Regions from separate parts of the Actinomadura sp. NPDC047616 genome, predicted to be linked through region 1. Evidence: riboswitches for the same ligand, from Rfam matches in the RefSeq annotation. Region 1 holds a riboswitch; each other region holds the start of a gene.
What was found. Region 1 has a riboswitch for cyclic di-AMP ahead of ABZ801_RS30325 (NlpC/P60 family protein). Riboswitches for the same ligand answer to the same signal wherever they lie in the genome.

Region 1 (4,096 bases):
CCGGATCACCATGACCACGGGAAGGCCCACCACGAGCGTGTCGACGATGCGCGCGACCAGCCGCTGCCCCGGTTCGGCGAGTTCCGGGGCGCTCTCCCCCTCTGCCGGGGGAAGGGGGTCGGCGCCGGGTGCGGGAGGGGACGCCGCCACTGCGGGCTATCCCTCGTAGCCCGTGTGGCCGGGGTACTCGGCCGTCCGGTCGGCGTAGTCGCCCGTCTGGTCGGAGTACTCGGAGTACTCCCCACGCTCGTCGATGACGAGCGTCCCCGAGAAGCGGTCGTGCAGGGACTGGCGCAGCGGCTGGTCCCAGATGGCCCACAGATAGGCCATCACGGTGCCGATACAGACCAGCAGCATGCCGTAGGCGAAGTAGTCCCACACCTTCACGGCGAGCGCGAGGAAGAAGAAGAGGCCGAGCTGGTAGCCGATGTGCATGACACCCGCGCGCCACACGGCCTGCGTCGTCGTCAGCGGCTCTCCCGCGGGCCGCGCCTGTACCACCCCCAGGTGCAGGACGCGCTTGCCCAGGGTCCGCCCCCACATGGCGAGCTGGACCGCCTCATAGAGGAACGGCAGCACCGCCAGTACCGCGAAAAGGGTGAAGATGATGGGCCAGTTCCAGATGCCGCCCTCGCTGCTGGCCTTGCTCCCGGAGGTGTCCAGGCCGATGATGCCGACGCTGATGGGAACGATGAGCGCGAATCCGAAAACGGCCACCAGGACGTTGTCGATGAGGCGCGCCCCGGCCCTGCGGAGGATCGGCGCCAGGGGAAGGTCCGCGGCGGCGGCGTCGTAGCCGCCGCCGTCATATCCCTGGGCGGGCGGCTGCTGCCATTGCTGTTGCCATTGCTGCTGTGGGGCCCCCCCGCCCTGCCACGGAGAACCGTGCTGCTGGGGCTGCTGCCACTGTGAGCCCTGCTGGGAGGGTGGGGCACCGTAGGACGGTCCGCCTTGGTAGGGCGGGCCCGGGGGCTGCCGCGGATAGGGCTGTCCGCGGTGGGGGGAGTCGCTCATCGATCAGTCCTCCAGGCGAAGCAACATCCGGGTATTGCCCAACGTATTCGGCTTGACCCGGTCGAGGTCCAGGAACTCTGCCACGCCTTCGTCGTAGGAACGGAGAAGCTCGTCGTACACCTCGCGCGACACGGGGGTTCCGAGGATCGGCTCGAAGCCGTGCCGGGCGAAGAAGTCCACCTCGAAGGTAAGGCAGAACACCCTTCCCACTCCCAGTTCCCGCGCGGTTTCCAGAAGCCGCTCGACAATCCGGTGCCCTATGCCGTGGCCCCCGTACTCCTTGTCCACGGCCACCGAGCGCACCTCGGCCAGGTCCTCCCACATCACATGGAGGGCGCCGCAGCCCACGACGCGCCCCCCGCGCCCCCCTGGGCGTCGCTCGTCCCCCGGCGCGGCGGCCCGGACGTCCTCGGCCACCCAGAACTCCTGGACGTCCTCATAGAGCGTCACCGTGGACCTGGCGAGCATCCGCCGCCCCGGACCGGCGTACGCGTCGATGAGCCGCCGGATGTGCGGCACGTCGGCGGTACGGGCACGCCTGATCACGACTTCCACAAACAGGCGACATTATCGGACCGCGGGCGGCCTCCCGTGGCCGGTCCGTCACGCACGGCCGCCGGCACGGCGCCACAGACGACGCAGATGTACCGAAAGACACGAACGGCATCGTCCGATACCGACCGTCCCCTCAAGCGGACAGAAAGTGAAATAGCGCACAGCGAAGTGATCGCACAAGCCCGCGAGCACCCGTGTTACATCCGAGCGTCCTCGGGTCACCTGCGATTTCGCATGTTCTGGTTGGCAGGCGACGAGCGCTCCGTTAGTCTCCTGCGCTGACATCGGACCCCCGTGATCGGGAGGCCGAACCGCCGAGTCCCGCGGGCCGCAGCCGGCGCCCCGCAGGAACCGGGGACCCGCGATCGGACGGTTCCGGGACCACTCCAGAGCCATGCCGACTGGGGTGAATCCGCACGGTGCGGACGCTCCGCACGTCCGCGGAAGGTGCAGCTCCGGCCCGAACCCGTCAGCTCACCCGGTAGGCGGACGAGGAGAGGAGAGTTCTTGGAGCCCTCGCGCCCCGCGTTCCTTTCGCGCCCGCTGCGCGCCGCGCAGGCCGTAGTCATTGCGCGCGTCACCGCGTGCGCCGCCGCCCGCCCCGGCCGCCGGGCCGCCGCGGCGACCGGCGCGCTCGCCGCCGTCTCCCTCGTCGTGGCCGCGCCCGCCCCCGCCGCGCAGGCCGACCCCGAGCCCTCCACCAAGGAGCTGCGCGAGCAGGCGACCAAGCTCGCCGACCAGCTGGAGCAGCTCACCGAGCAGTACAACGGCCTGCGCGTCAAGCTGAAGCAGTCGCAGCGCGCCGCCAAGGTGGCGGGCGACAACGCCAAGCGCCAGCAGAAGGCGCTGGAGGAGGAGCGCGCCAAGGTCGGCAGCCTGGCGGCCACCAGCTACATGCAGGGCGGCGCCGACCCCACGGTCTCGTTCCTGGCCGCGCAGAACCCGCAGGCGATGCTCGACCAGGCCGCCACGCTGCACTACTTCGCCACCCAGGACGGCACCAAGGTGCAGGGCCTGATGCAGGCCATGCAGGCGGCCGAGCGGGCGCGCAAGTCCGCCGAGGCGCGCGCCGAGCAGGTCGAGCAGCTGCGCACGCAGCTGGAGGGCCAGCGCAAGAAGGTCACCACGGCCTACGAGAAGGTCCGCGGCAGGCTGGTCAAGCGCGACCCCACCCAGCTGACCAAGCTGCCCGTGGCCGGCACCGGCAAGGCCGCCCAGGCGCTGCGGTACGCGATGACCAAGATCGGCAGGCCGTACGTGTGGGGCGCGGAGGGGCCCAACACCTTCGACTGCTCCGGCCTGGTGATGTGGGCCTACCGGCAGGTGGGCGTCAGCCTGCCGCACTACACCGGCAGCCAGTGGAACGCCGGCACGCACATCTCCCGCGACCAGCTGCAGCCCGGAGACCTGGTGTTCTTCTACTCCGACCTGCACCACGTGGGCCTGTACGTCGGCAACGGCAAGATGCTGCACGCGCCGCAGACCGGCGACGTGGTGAAGATCGCGCCGATGGCGGGCCGCCCGTTCGCGGGCGGGGTCCGGGTCGCCTGAGGTCACCGGCGCACACGGGTCCGCGTGCGGGCGTGCTGCGACCGCCGCGTCGGACCACGTCCGCGGCGACGTCTCCCACGGGGACCTACCCGAGGGGCCGCCGACGTCGCCGCGCGGGGTCGGACGGTGGTCGCCGATGCTCGGTCGAATGCTTTCGCGCCGCCGCCCGCCGGGGGGCGGGTGCGGGGGCGCGCCCCTAGATGAGCTGTCGCCGGGCCGCCCAGACCACGGCCTCGATGGGCGTGTTGACCTCCAGCCGGTCGCAGATGGTCCGCAGCCGGCGGCGCAGGGTCCGGGCGCTCAGTTCCAGCTTTCGTGCCGCCACGTCCGCGGTGACACCGCTGGCGATCTGCGCGAGGAGCTTGATCTCCTCTTCGCTGAGGCGCAGGTCGTCGGTGCCACGACGTGCGATGGTGGCCTGTTCCACTCCGTCCTCCCTCGTCCGTGGTGATGACCGCGGGGATGCAGCCGTCCGCTGCACAGGCACGGGCGGGCCTTGATCTGTACGCGTCGGGTTGCCGGGTCCGGGGCGGGGGGCCGGACCGAGATCATCGGTGTGCCTTGCCGTCTGGCGTGCTTTGGCCGGAGGTGGCCGATGGGCCGATTGCTCGGCGCCGAACGGGAACCCCGGGTAACGATTCAGTCGTTAGGCCGACCGGACGCGGATGCTCCTCGTCGCCTCGGGCGCGCGCACGATGATGTGGCGGGCTCGTGGCGGAGCGCGTCGTGTCCGGGACGGGTCATGATCGCCAGTCACGTCAACCCATCCCTCCTCGTCCGATTCGCCCATACCATCGGGGGCGATGATCGTGAATCGTTTCAAGGCACGCTTCGGCTCGGAACGCTAGGCGGCCGGATCCGGCCCGTCAAGCGCGGATTAAGCACGTTGTGTGCTCTTATGACTACGGTCCGCGACCGGCTTCGCGGGGGTTCGGTGCGGACAACTCGATAACCTGCGAAAACCAGTCCGGGGTCG
Region 2 (4,096 bases), on a different contig from region 1:
GCGGAGGACCCGCAGCGGGCCGATCCGGCGGCCCGCGCCGCCGACGACCGTCCGGTCACCGCGATTCCGCCGGCGTTCGCGGGCGCCTGGCGGGGAACGGCGATCAACGCGTCGCGCGGAGCGCAGTTCCCGATCGAGGTGAACTTCGAGGCCGGGGCGACGTCCGCCCGCGCCTTCTACCCGCGGGAACGCTGCTCGGGGACGCTGACGCTGACGCAGGGCACCAACCGGACGCTGCGCATGGCGCTGACCATCGCCAAGCCGTGCACCAGCGGAAACGTGCAGATCACCCGGCAGCAGGACGGCACGTTGCAGTACGTGTGGACGAGCCCGAGCGGTAAGGCGACCTATCACGCCCGTCTCGCCCGGGGGTGAGAGCAGGAAAATCGCCGTGCGCACCGGCTGACCAGTTTCAGCCTAATTACCGGTTTTTTCGGTGAATTACAGGGCGTTCTCCAATAAAGTACCGGCTTGTCGACGCGCCCCGATCTTGGCCACGGGGGCCACGGGCGCGTCGCAGGCAAAGGAGACCCGGTGCGCCCTGTCCCCCCACGAAGATTTCTCGTCACCGGTGCGGTCACGGCCGGTCTGGTCGTCGTCGCCGCGCCGCTCTCCCTGGCCGCCGTCCCCGATCCCGTCCGGGTTCAGGTCACGGCCGCGCAGGGCACCCCCGTTCCGGGCAAGTACATCGTCACGCTCAAGGACGGCACCTCGGCGGCCACCACCGCCGGCCAGGTGAACGCGGGGTCGGTCCAGCGGTTCGGGGGCGCGCTCAACGGCTTCGCCGCCAAGCTCAGCGCCGCGCAGCTGGACAAGCTGCGCCGCAACCGCAACGTCGTCGCGATCGAGCAGGACCAGATCTACCGGGCCAGCACCACGCAGAACTCCCCCACGTGGGGCCTGGACCGCATCGACCAGCGCAAGCTGCCGCTGTCGAAGTCCTATTACTACAAGAACACCGGCAGCGGCGTGAACGCCTACGTCATCGACACCGGGATCGCCTGGTCGCACCCGCAGTTCGAGGGCCGCGCCAAGTCGGTCTGGAAGGCCCCGGCCTTCTCCGACGGCTGGGACTGCAACGGGCACGGCACCCACGTGGCGGGCACGATCGGGTCCAAGACCTACGGGGTGGCCAAGAAGGTCAACCTGCGGTCGCTGCGCGTGCTGGACTGCGAGGGCTTCGGCGAGCTGTCCGACGTCATCGCCGCCGTCGACTGGACGCGGAAGAACGCCGTCAAGCCCGCGGTCGCCAACCTGTCCCTGGGCGGCCCCAAGTCCACCGCGCTCAACACCGCCATGACGAACCTGTCCAAGTCGGGCGTCTTCGTCGCCGTCGCGGCGGGCAACGAGAACCAGAACGCCTGCAACACCTCCCCGGCCAGCGCCGGCTGGGTGCAGGCGGTCGGCGCGACCACCATCTACGACAACCGCGCCACCTTCTCCAACTACGGGTCCTGCGTGGACATCTTCGCGCCCGGCTACGGCATCAAGTCGACGTGGCCCGGCGGCGGCACGGCGTCGCTGTCCGGCACGTCCATGGCGTCCCCGCACGTCGCCGGGGCGGCGGCGCTGTACCTGCAGTCGCACCGCGGCGCCACGTTCCCGACCGTGCAGAAGTGGCTGAACGACAACTCCACCAAGAGCCGCCTCAAGCGCATCCCGAGCGGCACGCCCAACCGGCTGCTCTACAAGGGCACCGCTTGACCGTCGCAGTACCGCGGCTTGGGACCCCTGCCCGCCCGGGCAGGGGTCCCGCTGCGCGTGCCGCCGACGCGCTACGCTGCGGGGCGGCGGTCCGTCTTGTCTCGCAGTCCCGGCCATCCCAGGTTTCCCTTGGGTCTAATCTTGGCCAAGAACCGACCGGTTCCTTACAGTAGCCTTCGCCCACTGGGGTGGGCATGATCGCAAACCGATCGGCAGGCTGGCCGAGCCAGCCGAATCCCGCGGCCGTACTACGGCACGGGAACCGGGGACCCAAACGCCGGGCGGCCAGCCAGGTCACGTCGGCACCGGGGTGAATTCGCGGCCCCGCCGCGATAGGGCGGACTCCCGGCCCGAACCCGTCAGCTAACCCGGTAGGCGTCACAGGAGAGGAGACGACGTGGAGAGCCCGAGCTCCACCCGCCCCCGTCATGCCGCGCGGACGCGGCGCCCCGTCTTGGCTCTCGCCGTCGCCGCGGCGGCCGTCTTGGTGACGTCGGCGGGCACGGCGCCCGCCCAGGCGGACCCGGGTGACACCGGCCGGATGAGCAAGCTGAACAGGCAGATCGCCCAGCTCGACAAGGCGTACGGCGGCGACCTGGCCAAGCTCAAGGACGCCCAGTACGGCATCCAGAAGGCCCAGCAGAAGCAGCGCCTGCTCCAGCGGGACCTCGACGGCGCGCGCACCCTGGTGGCGCAGATGGCCGCCTCCCAGTACATGACGGGCACCACCGACCCGGCCGTGGCGGTGCTGGCCAGCGACGACCCCGACAACGTGCTCAACAACGCCAGCCTGGCCAGCCACGTGGCGTCCAACCAGGCCGCCAAGGTGCGCCAGATCGAGCAGCTGGTGACCGAGCAGAAGAAGGCGCGCGAGGAGTACCAGAAGAAGGTCGACGAGCTGGAGAAGGACATCGCGGAACTGCGCTCGCAGAAGCGCAAGGTCCAGGCGATGATCAAGAAGTTCAAGCCCGAGTCCCCCAGCTCCGGGATGGGCGGGGTCACCCCCCGCATGCTGAAGGTCAAGAACACCATCGACATCGAGTTCGGCCCGTTCCCGATCATCGGCTGCGTGCGGATGACCGGCGACCCGCAGGACCACGCCACCGGGCGCGCCTGCGACTTCATGGTCAGCACCGGCGGCACGATGCCGTCGTCGAGCGGCAAGTCCCTCGGCGACCGCACGGCCGAGTACGCCGTCGCCAACGCCAACCGCCTGGGCATCAAGTACGTGATCTGGCGGCAGCGCATCTACGACATGCGCAGCCCCGGCTGGCGCACCATGGAGAACCGCGGCGGCGTCACCGCCAACCACTACGACCACGTCCACATCTCGGTGTTCTAGGGGAGCCCGGCCTGTCCACTCACATGGGGTTCCACTGTTCGCACTGCGGACGGCACCACGACGAACTGCCGATGGCCTTCGCCGCACCGGCCCCGGACTACTGGGCCCCCGAGTTCGCGGCCGACCCCGCCAGCGAGCTGACCTCCGACACCTGTGTGATCAAAGGTCAGGCGTTCTTCGTCCACGGGCTGATCGAGATCCCCGTGGTCGACAGCGGCGAGATCTTCAGCTGGGGCGTCTGGGTGTCGCTCAGCCAGGACAACTTCACCCGCGCCCTGAAGCTCTGGGACACCCCGGGCAGGGAGGGCGAGCCCGCCTACTTCGGCTGGCTGTCCACGGAACTGACGCTCTACTCCCCCACGACGATCAATCTCAGGACCAACCTGCACACCCGCCCGGTCGGCGAACGCCCGTCCATCGAGCTGGAACCCACCGACCACCCGTTGGCGGTCGAGCAGCGCTCGGGGATCACGCGGGCCCGCGTTCAGCAGATCGCCGAGACCCTGCTCCACCCCGAAGCAAGGTAACCGCAACAACCCGCCGCCGGACGGACGTTCCGAGCACAAGAGACGGCGAAGGCCGCCGTCCGCTCGCGGCGGGCCGGCGGCCTTCTCGGGTGTGACGGTCAGTCGTTGGCGTAGCTGGGGACGATGTGCTCGTGCGTCTCGCGCAGTTCGGCGAGCGGGATGGAGAACAGCTCCTGCGGCTGCCCGTCGGCCCCCCGCGCGGAGATGTGGAGCGAATCGCCGCCCGTGACGCCGAGCTGGGTGACCGGGACCCCGGCGGCCTCGCACAGCGCCGCCAGGCGGCCCTCGGAGCCCGGACGGACGGCCACCACGGCGCGGGCCACCGACTCGCTGAACAGCGACACGAACGGGTCGCCGGGCAGCGTGATCTGGGCGCCCAGGCCGCCGCGCAGGCACGACTCCACCAGCGCCTGCGACAGGCCGCCGTCGGACAGGTCGTGCGCCGCCGACAGCAGGCCCTCACGGGCCGCCGCGACCAGCACCGAGGCCAGCGCGACCTCCGCGGGCAGGTCGACCTTGGGCG
Region 3 (4,096 bases), on a different contig from region 1:
GAGCGCGGCCGACGCCCGCAAGAAGCTGACCAAGCTCAACGAGCAGGTCGAGCAGCTGGTCGAGAAGTACAACCAGGTCGGCGAGGACCTGAAGATCGCCAAGCGCAAGCTGCAGGCGACCAAGAGGGCCGGCGCGGACGAGCAGAAGACCTTCAACGAGCTGCGCCGCAAGATCGCCGAGATGGCGGCCACCGCGTACAAGAACGGTGACACCGGCGACGTCGTCGGGTTCGCCGGCGCGGAGGACCCGCAGAAGATCCTCGACCAGTCCGCGGTGATCTCGCACCTGTCGCGCAACCGCAGTTCGGAGCTGGACCAGTTCCTGGCCTCCACGCAGCGGCTGCGCCGGGAGCAGGCGCAGGCCCAGGCGGCCTACGACGAGGTCGCCAAGAAGGCCAAGGAGCTGCGGGAGAAGAAGGCCGAGGTCGACAAGTCGATCGCGGCGCAGAAGAAGCTGCTGCGCAGGCTCGGCGAGCGCGACGACAAGCCCGGCGCGGGCGGCGGGGCCACCTACAACGGCCCGGCCAGCGGGTCGGCGCGCACGGCGATCAACTTCGCCTACGCGCAGCTCGGCAAGCCGTACGTGTACGGCGCCGAGGGGCCGAACGGCTACGACTGCTCGGGGCTGACGATGCGCGCCTGGGGCGCGGCCGGGGTGAACCTGCCGCGCGTCACCAACAGCCAGTACGCCGCGACCCGCCGCGTGTCGTTCGACGCGCTGCAGCCCGGCGACCTGGTGTTCTTCAACAGCCTCGGGCACGTGGGGCTGTACATCGGCGGCGGCAAGATGATCCACGCGCCGCGCACCGGCAAGAACGTGGAGATCGTCTCGATCACCTCGGGCTACTACCGGACGAACTTCTACGGCGCCGGACGGGTCTGACGGCCCGCGCTCCCCTCGCCCCCGCCCCGTTTTCGCGACTACGGTCCAGGTCAGATGCGCTCTGACCTGGACCGTAGATCTTTTTGTCGGGTATTTGCCTATCCGTCGCTCTTTGGTACTTTGTGATCGCTTGCGACGCCCGCCAGGCGCCGTACCAGCGGCGACGTCTCCCAGGCGTCGCCCCCGCGGCACCCGCCAGGTGCCGCGCCCCGCAGCGGCACACCGTGCCGCGTCATCCCCGCGGCATCCGCCAGATGCCGTTCCCCGCTCGCCGGTCCCAGGCCGCACGTGCGCACGCCTCGGTGTGCATGGCGCCGTGAGCGCGTCACGGAGGCCCACCGGGCCCGGCCGGACGGATCCCGCACCCGGGACCGTCCTTCAGCAAGTCCAGCCGAACAAGTTCATCGCCGCTTGGCCGCCGAGTCCGCCCCGAACACGCGGGGTGGAGCCGGGGACCCACCGAGCCGGCCGTCTCGGGCCCGTCCGTACGGGCCGTCGCCGGCTCCGGGGTGAATCGGCGCCCATGTCCCGCACCCGGAATAGTCGAGGACATGTGCGCCGTAGGTCGACTTCCACGACCGAACCCGTCAGCTAACCCGGTAGGCGTCTGGAAGGAGTGAGCGCCACCTGAGAACTCTTTCTGAGAACACGGACCGCCACCCCGGTATTCCGGCGGTCTCCATCTTCCGGGGTCCATGACGGACCGAACCACAGTCTCTGCCGCGGCGTGGCCGCCCCTGACGGGCGGCCACGCCGTTCTGTCTTCCCGTCCCTGTCACGCCGCATGAGCGGCACCGCTCCCCGCATAGGATCGCGCGCATGATGGACGACGACGGTCGCCCCGAGACGGACGGGACACCGGCCCGCCGGGTCTCGCGCCGCGCGGCCGTCATCGCGACCGCGGTCGCCCTCGCGGGATGCCTGCTGACGGGCCTCGGCCTGACCGCCGCCGGATCCGACTCGCCCGCCCGCACCACGGCCTCCGCGACGCCCACCACCGCGCCCGACGCGCGCGCGGTCGCGGCCGTCCTGGCCAACCGGACGCGCGCCGTACGCGAACGCGACCGCACCGCCTTCATGGCCACGGTCGCCACCGCCCCGGCCCCGTACCGCGACGCCCAGGGCCGCCTGTTCGACAACCTGCTCCGGCTTCCGCTGGCGTCGTGGAGCGAGACGCTCGACCGGGTCGAACCCGGCACCGCCGTGGCCCGCGTGCGGCTGAGCTACCGTCTGCGCGGCTTCGACGACGCATCCGTCGTCCGCATCCGCTACCTGACGTTCGCGCCGCGTGCGGGCTTCTGGACGGTCGTGGGCGACGGCTCCGCGCGCGGCCTGGCCGACGAGGGCGAGGTCTTCGACGGCGGCCCGCTCACCGTGGTCCGGGGCCGCCACACCCTCGTGGTGGGCGACGGGCCGCGCCTGGAAGAGATCGCCCGCCGCCTGGACGCGGCCGTGCCCGTCGTCGCCGGCGTGACCGGCGACGGCCGGCGCAGGCGCACCGTCGCGCTGGTGCCCGCCGACGCCCGGCTGGCCGCCGCGCTGGCCGGGCCGTCGCAGAACCTCGACCAGATCGCCGCCGTCGCCACCGTGGCGCCCACCGCCGAGGGACCCGGCGCCGACCGCGTGGTCGTCTCTCCCACCGCGTTCGCCCGCCTCAACGAGCTGGGCCGCGACGTCGTGCTGACGCACGAGCTGACCCACGTGGCCACCGGCGGGGCACGCGACGGCCGCACCCCGCTGTGGCTGATCGAGGGCCTGGCCGACTACGTGGGCTACCTGCGGGCCGACGTCGGCGTCCGGTCGGCGGCCCGCGAGCTGCGCGCCGAGGTCGCCGCCGGGCGGCTGCCCGCCCGGCTCCCCGGCCGCGCCGACTTCGACGGCTCCTCGCCGCGGCTGTCGCAGGCGTACCAGGGGGCGTGGCTGGCGTGCCGGATGATCGCCGAGCGGTACGGTGAGGCCACGCTGGTCCGGCTCTACCGGGCCGCGGGCCGCATGCCGGAGGACACCGCGCTGCGCGGGACACTGGGCGTCGGCCCGGACCGTTTCACCGCGCTGTGGCGCGATTATCTGCGCGAGGAGCTGGGCTGACGAGACGTGCGGCAGGGCCGGGTGACGAGACCGGGCCGACGGCACCGGGCCGGCGACGAGACGAGCCGGACGGCGGGACGGCGTGTGCGGAGGCGAGGCAGTGAGCGGCGAGCGCGGCGAGAACACGGCGGACGCTCCGGTGAGCGCCGCCCGGGCGAGCGACCCACCGCCCCGGCCGGCCCGGCCGGAGCAGGCCCCCCGGGGGCGTGCCAGGCCGCGGGTGGCGGCGGCGGTCGCGTCGGTGGTGCTGTTCGCGGCCGTGGGCGTCGTGCTGGCGGTCACCACGCCGTGGAACCCGCTGCCCGGACGCGTCCCCGGCGGGCACGTCGCCCCCGACCCGGCCCTCGACTTCACCCCCGCCCAGATCGAACGGTCGCGGGCGTTCGACGCGGCCCTGGCCCCGCCCGCGTACGCGGGGCTGCTCATCGGCCTGGCCCTCGTGCTCGTCCTGGGGCTGACGCCACTGGGGGCGCGGTTCGTGGGCTGGGCGACGGCCCGGGTGCGGTGGTGGCCGCTGCGCGTGGCCGTGGCGGCGCTGCTGCTCACCGCGGTCGTGCGGGTGGCGGGGCTGCCGTTCGACGCGTGGAGCGAGTCGGTGCTGCGCCGCTACGGGCTGTCCACCCAGTCGTGGGCGTCGTGGCTGACCGACCAGCTCAAGTCCTTGGGCATCACCTGGGTGATCTGGACGGTGGCGCTGGCGCTGCTGTACGTGCTGGTGCGGCGCTTCCCCCGCTGGTGGTGGGCCGGGGCCGCGGCGGGCGGGTTCCTCCTGGTCGTCGCCGCGTCGTTCGCCTACCCGGTGGCGGTCGAGCCGCTGTTCAACCGGTTCCACTCGCTGCCCGCCGGCCCCCTGCGAAGCGAACTGCTGGCGATGGCCGAGCGCGACGGAGTCCCGGTGACGGACGTGCTGGTCGCCGACGCGTCACGGCGCACCACCGCCCTCAACGCCTACGTCTCCGGGTTCGGGTCCACGCGGCGCATCGTCGTCTACGACACCCTGCTGAAGAACACCCCGCCCGAGCGGGTCGAGTCGATCGTGGCGCACGAGCTGGGGCACGCCAAGAACGACGACGTGCTCCACGGCACGCTCATCGGCGCGCTGGCCGTCTCCGGGGGGATCTGCCT
Region 4 (4,096 bases), on a different contig from region 1:
AAGTCGCAGAACTCGGGCAGGTCGCCGTACTGCCTGCCGTCCTCGACGCGCACGTCCTGGTGCTGGTGGTCGAAGTTCTCGTGGGGCTCGGTGAAGCGGGCGGCGGGATAGCCCTGTTCGAGGAAGGGGATGTGGTCGCCGCCGCGCAGGTAGCGGTCGCGGCGGTAGATGACCCGGACGTTCATGCCGGTGGCGTCGTTCTCGGCGACGCTGGTCACGAAACGGGCGAGCTGGCGGGAGGGCGAGTCGTTCTCGCCGCCGACCGAGCGGCGGATGTTCGCCTCGGCGGGCGTCTCCGCGGTGGGCACCCCCTCGGCGAACAGCCGGACGGTACGCGGGTCGCGGGTGCCGTCGTCGGCGGTGCTGCTGCCGACGATGTCGTTGGTGAACATGGCCTGCACGTCCGTCCCGGCGGCCTTGTACCGCGTGGCCATGTGGCGCGCGCCGTACAGCCCCTGCTCCTCCCCCGCGACGGCGGCGAAGACGATCGTGGCCCGGGGACGGCGGGTGGCCATGACGCGGGCGAGTTCCATGACGACGGCCACGCCGGAGGCGTCGTCGTCGGCGCCGGGCGCGTCGGCGGTGGCGTTCATGACGTCGCTGACACGGGAGTCGTAGTGCCCGGACACCACGTACACGCGGTCCGGGGAGGTGCTGCCGCGCAGGGTGGCGACGACGTTGGTGATGCGGGTGGCGACGGGGATCCGGCTGGCCGGTTCCTGCACGTAGGACTGCAGCTCGACGGTCATCCGGCCGCCGGACGCCGCGGCGTGCTTCTTCATCTCGGCGAAGATCCAGTCCCGGGCGGCGCCGATGCCGCGTGCGGGGTCGTCCTGGGTCGAGAGCGTGTGCCGGGTGCCGAACCCGACGAGCCTGCGCACCGTCGCCTCGATGCGGCGGTGGTCGATCTCGCGCAGCAGGGCGCGCAGCTCGGCGTCGGGGTGCTGGGCGGTGACGGGCCTGCCGGGGCCGTTCGGACGTCCGGAGTCCGCCTCGGCGGGACGGCCGTCGAGCGTGACTCCCGCGGTGGCCGCGGCGGCCGCCGCGGAGACGGACAGGAAGACGCGGCGGCTGGGCGTGCCGGCGGCTGGGGGCGTGGTGTCGTAGGTCACAATTCTGGATCTACGTCATGGCGGGGGCGCCTGTCCACAGTGGAAACTGCCGCCCTTCAGACGCTTCCTCAGTGATTTCTCGCCATGTCTGCTCCCCCTGTGATTCGTGTGATCGGAGTGGTCGGCGGCTCCGGCACGGCGGCGAAAGATCGTTTTTTAGATTTTACCTTTGGCGGTTTGCGAGCTCTTTGCCTCATCTCCTATGGTCCGTGGTACTCCGCCGTCCGGCCCACCGCGACGGGAACCGTCCGGCGGAACGCCTAATCCCATGGCGCTGGACGTCTGGGAACCGGGGACCCATCAGTTCTTCGGGGTGAATCCGCGGCACAACCGCGGTAGGGCCGCTCCTTGGTCCGAACCCGTCAGCTAACCCGGTCGGCAGTCAAGGAGAGGAGAGGACATGAAGGAGCCCCCGCGGCTCGGCAGGCCCGCCACCCCCGCCCGACGGCGCAGCCACCTCATGAAGACGCGAACGCCCTGATAGACGGGGCGGTTCCGCCCTAGCTCGCACGCCCGCGCGTTCTCCTCGTCCGCGCTGCGCGCCCGCGCCCCTCGCGGCGGCGTCTCCGCCGCCGGCACCGGGTCACCGACACTTCCTCGCCACTGGCGAACAGAGCCGTTTTCTGCGCGGCTCGACGTTCCCGGCGCAGCCTCATCCCCTTTTCCCACTCGTTCTTCGCCGCCTGCTCTTTTTCCGCTGCCCGCATTCCGTCAGACCAGTTCCCTGGAAGGAAAACTCCCCCATGAATCCGAACGGCAAGCACCGTCGCACCGACCCCTGGCCCGCCGAGATGCCGCGTCGCTCGGTGCTGCTGGGCGGTGGAGTCCTGCTGGGGAGCGCGGCCCTCGGCGTCGCCGCGGCGCTGGGCCCGTCGGCCGAACACGAGGTGGCGAACGCGGCGAACACCATCGACGACACCGAGCGGACGCAGGCCGCCCGGGACGGCGAGTCCCGGCCGTCCCGAAGATCGCGTAGGTCGGGTGGCGGCGCCCCGCTGATCCACTCGACCGACGACTGGGGAGCGCGCACGCCCTACCGGCGGGCGACCGTGCTGTCCCGCGCGCCCGAGTACATCGTGGTGCACCACACGTTCACCCCCAACGTCACCGACTACTCGCTGCGGCAGGGCTACCGGATCGCGCGTTCGATCCAGGGCGCGCACATGGGACAGGGATGGGGTGACACCGGCCAGCACTTCACCATCAGCCGGGGCGGTCACATCATGGAGGGCCGCAAGGGCAGTCTCGCCGCCGCCCGCAGGGGCCGGATGGTGATCGGCACGCACGTCGCCGGAGCCAACGGCTACACCGTCGGCATCGAGTGCGAGGGCACCTACAACTCGGTCATGCCGCCCCGCCGCCTCCTGGACTCGCTCACCGAGCTGCTCGCCTGGCTGTGCGGCCAGTACGACCTCGACCCGAAGAAGGCGATCGTCCCGCACATGAAGTTCAACGACACCGACTGCTGCGGGTACGAGTTCGCCCCGACGCTGCCGCGCCTGCGCAAGGACGTCGCCGCGGCCCTCCGCTCCGCCTGAGACCGGCCGGTTGCTCCCAGCCGGCGTGCTGGGCCCCGGGGCCGAGGTCGGTGCGACGAGGGCGGCGCCGGAGGGGTCGCCATCTCGCGGCTGGAGCGGTGTCGGCGGGAACCCGTGCGTTCACGGGATGAGGGCGCTGATCGTCGCGGCCACCTCGGCGGGGGCGAACTGGTGAAGGCCGTGGCCGACACCGCTGACGGTGGTGACGGCGGGGTGTCGTGCGGCCGCCCGGACCAGTGCCTCGTCATCGGCGCTTGACAGCGACATGACGGCGGGGTCGGCCCGCAGCAGCAGCACCGGCCCCGGCACTCCGGCGATCCACTCGCCCGCCTGGCCGAGATGTCCGTACACCTGCTGGGACTCGGTGAGCAGCGCCTCGATGAATGCCGGATCGTGCCGGTGCAGGGCGGCGGCCTGGCCGACCAGGTAGGGATGGGCGGCGCCGAGGACCTCGGCGCGTGTGCGGCCGCCGCCGGCGTCCTCGGCGCCGAGCAGCCGCAACAGTTCCTCCTCCGGACGGCCGCACCACCCCTGCCACCGCCGCAAGGTGCCGGACATGCGGTCGAGCAGCCGGTACATCCGGGCGGGCGCCAGCGGCGCGTCCCCGATGACCAGCCCGGCGAACGCGTCCGGGCGCACGCCCGCCGCCGCGAGCGCGGCCTGCCCGCCGTAGGAGTGGCCGTACCACCACGCCGGACGGTCCAGGTGCCCGGCCGCCCATTCGGCGAGCGCCGCGCCGACGCCGCGCAGGTCGTAGCGTCCGGGCGTCCACGGAGACGCCCCGTGACCGGGCAGGTCGACGGCCCACCACCGGACGCGGTCAGGCAGCGCGTCCAGGAAGTCCTTCCCCATTCGCCACGACGCCGACCCGCCGTGGACGAACACCAGCGGCGTGTCCCCGCGACCGCCGGACTGCGCCTCGATCATGCGTGCCTCCTTCGCTCGGCGCCGCCGACACTGACACAAAGCGAAGTCGGGTGCAACTTTGCACCGGAGTCCGTCGCTGCTACGCTCGCGGGGTGGACGACGGGACCGTCGGGCTGCGCGAGCGCAAGAAGCGGCGCACCCGCAAGAAGATCGCCGACACCGCCATCGGGCTGTTCCTGGAGCACGGCTACGAGCCGGTGTCGCTGGCGCAGATCGCCGAGGCGGCGGAGGTCTCGCGGCGTGCGCTGTTCGCGTACTTCCCCAGCAAGGAGGACCTGGTCCTGGAGCGCGTCGCCGACCACGAGAGCGAGCACGCCCAGGTCGTCCGCGGGCGCCCGCCCGAGGTGCCTCCGCTGGCCGCGCTGCGCGACCACTTCCTCGACGGGCTCGACCGCAGGGACCCGGTGACCGGGCTGTGCGACCGCCCCGAGACGCTCGCCCTCTACCGGATGATCCGCGACACGCCCGCGCTGGCGACCGGGCTGCTGCGGTATCACGCGCGCAGCGAGGCGGCGCTCG

Region 2: another riboswitch for cyclic di-AMP. It lies ahead of ABZ801_RS04405 (hypothetical protein); the one in region 1 lies ahead of ABZ801_RS30325 (NlpC/P60 family protein).
Region 3: another riboswitch for cyclic di-AMP. It lies ahead of ABZ801_RS07195 (hypothetical protein); the one in region 1 lies ahead of ABZ801_RS30325 (NlpC/P60 family protein).
Region 4: another riboswitch for cyclic di-AMP. It lies ahead of ABZ801_RS16460 (peptidoglycan recognition family protein); the one in region 1 lies ahead of ABZ801_RS30325 (NlpC/P60 family protein).

What each region holds. Positions count from the first base shown of each region.
Region 1 covers NZ_JBEYTB010000015.1:3,076-7,171, forward strand. The annotation lists gene ABZ801_RS30310 (RDD family protein) at 1-150, opposite strand, end outside; gene ABZ801_RS30315 (RDD family protein) at 157-1,014, opposite strand; gene ABZ801_RS30320 (amino-acid N-acetyltransferase) at 1,018-1,569, opposite strand; cyclic di-AMP (ydaO/yuaA leader) riboswitch at 1,872-2,073, shown strand; gene ABZ801_RS30325 (NlpC/P60 family protein) at 2,077-3,120, shown strand; gene ABZ801_RS30330 (LuxR C-terminal-related transcriptional regulator) at 3,317-3,547, opposite strand.
Region 2 covers NZ_JBEYTB010000001.1:926,163-930,258, reverse strand. The annotation lists gene ABZ801_RS04415 (serine/threonine-protein kinase) at 1-375, shown strand, start outside; gene ABZ801_RS04410 (S8 family peptidase) at 535-1,704, shown strand; cyclic di-AMP (ydaO/yuaA leader) riboswitch at 1,923-2,098, shown strand; gene ABZ801_RS04405 (hypothetical protein) at 2,102-3,046, shown strand; gene ABZ801_RS04400 (DUF2199 domain-containing protein) at 3,070-3,573, shown strand; gene purL (phosphoribosylformylglycinamidine synthase subunit PurL) at 3,672-4,096, opposite strand, start outside.
Region 3 covers NZ_JBEYTB010000002.1:643,641-647,736, forward strand. The annotation lists gene ABZ801_RS07190 (NlpC/P60 family protein) at 1-883, shown strand, start outside; cyclic di-AMP (ydaO/yuaA leader) riboswitch at 1,290-1,503, shown strand; gene ABZ801_RS07195 (hypothetical protein) at 1,703-2,971, shown strand; gene ABZ801_RS07200 (M48 family metallopeptidase) at 3,072-4,096, shown strand, end outside.
Region 4 covers NZ_JBEYTB010000006.1:153,386-157,481, reverse strand. The annotation lists gene ABZ801_RS16465 (M20/M25/M40 family metallo-hydrolase) at 1-1,112, opposite strand, end outside; cyclic di-AMP (ydaO/yuaA leader) riboswitch at 1,360-1,509, shown strand; gene ABZ801_RS16460 (peptidoglycan recognition family protein) at 1,856-2,650, shown strand; gene ABZ801_RS16455 (alpha/beta hydrolase) at 2,771-3,577, opposite strand; gene ABZ801_RS16450 (helix-turn-helix domain-containing protein) at 3,670-4,096, shown strand, end outside.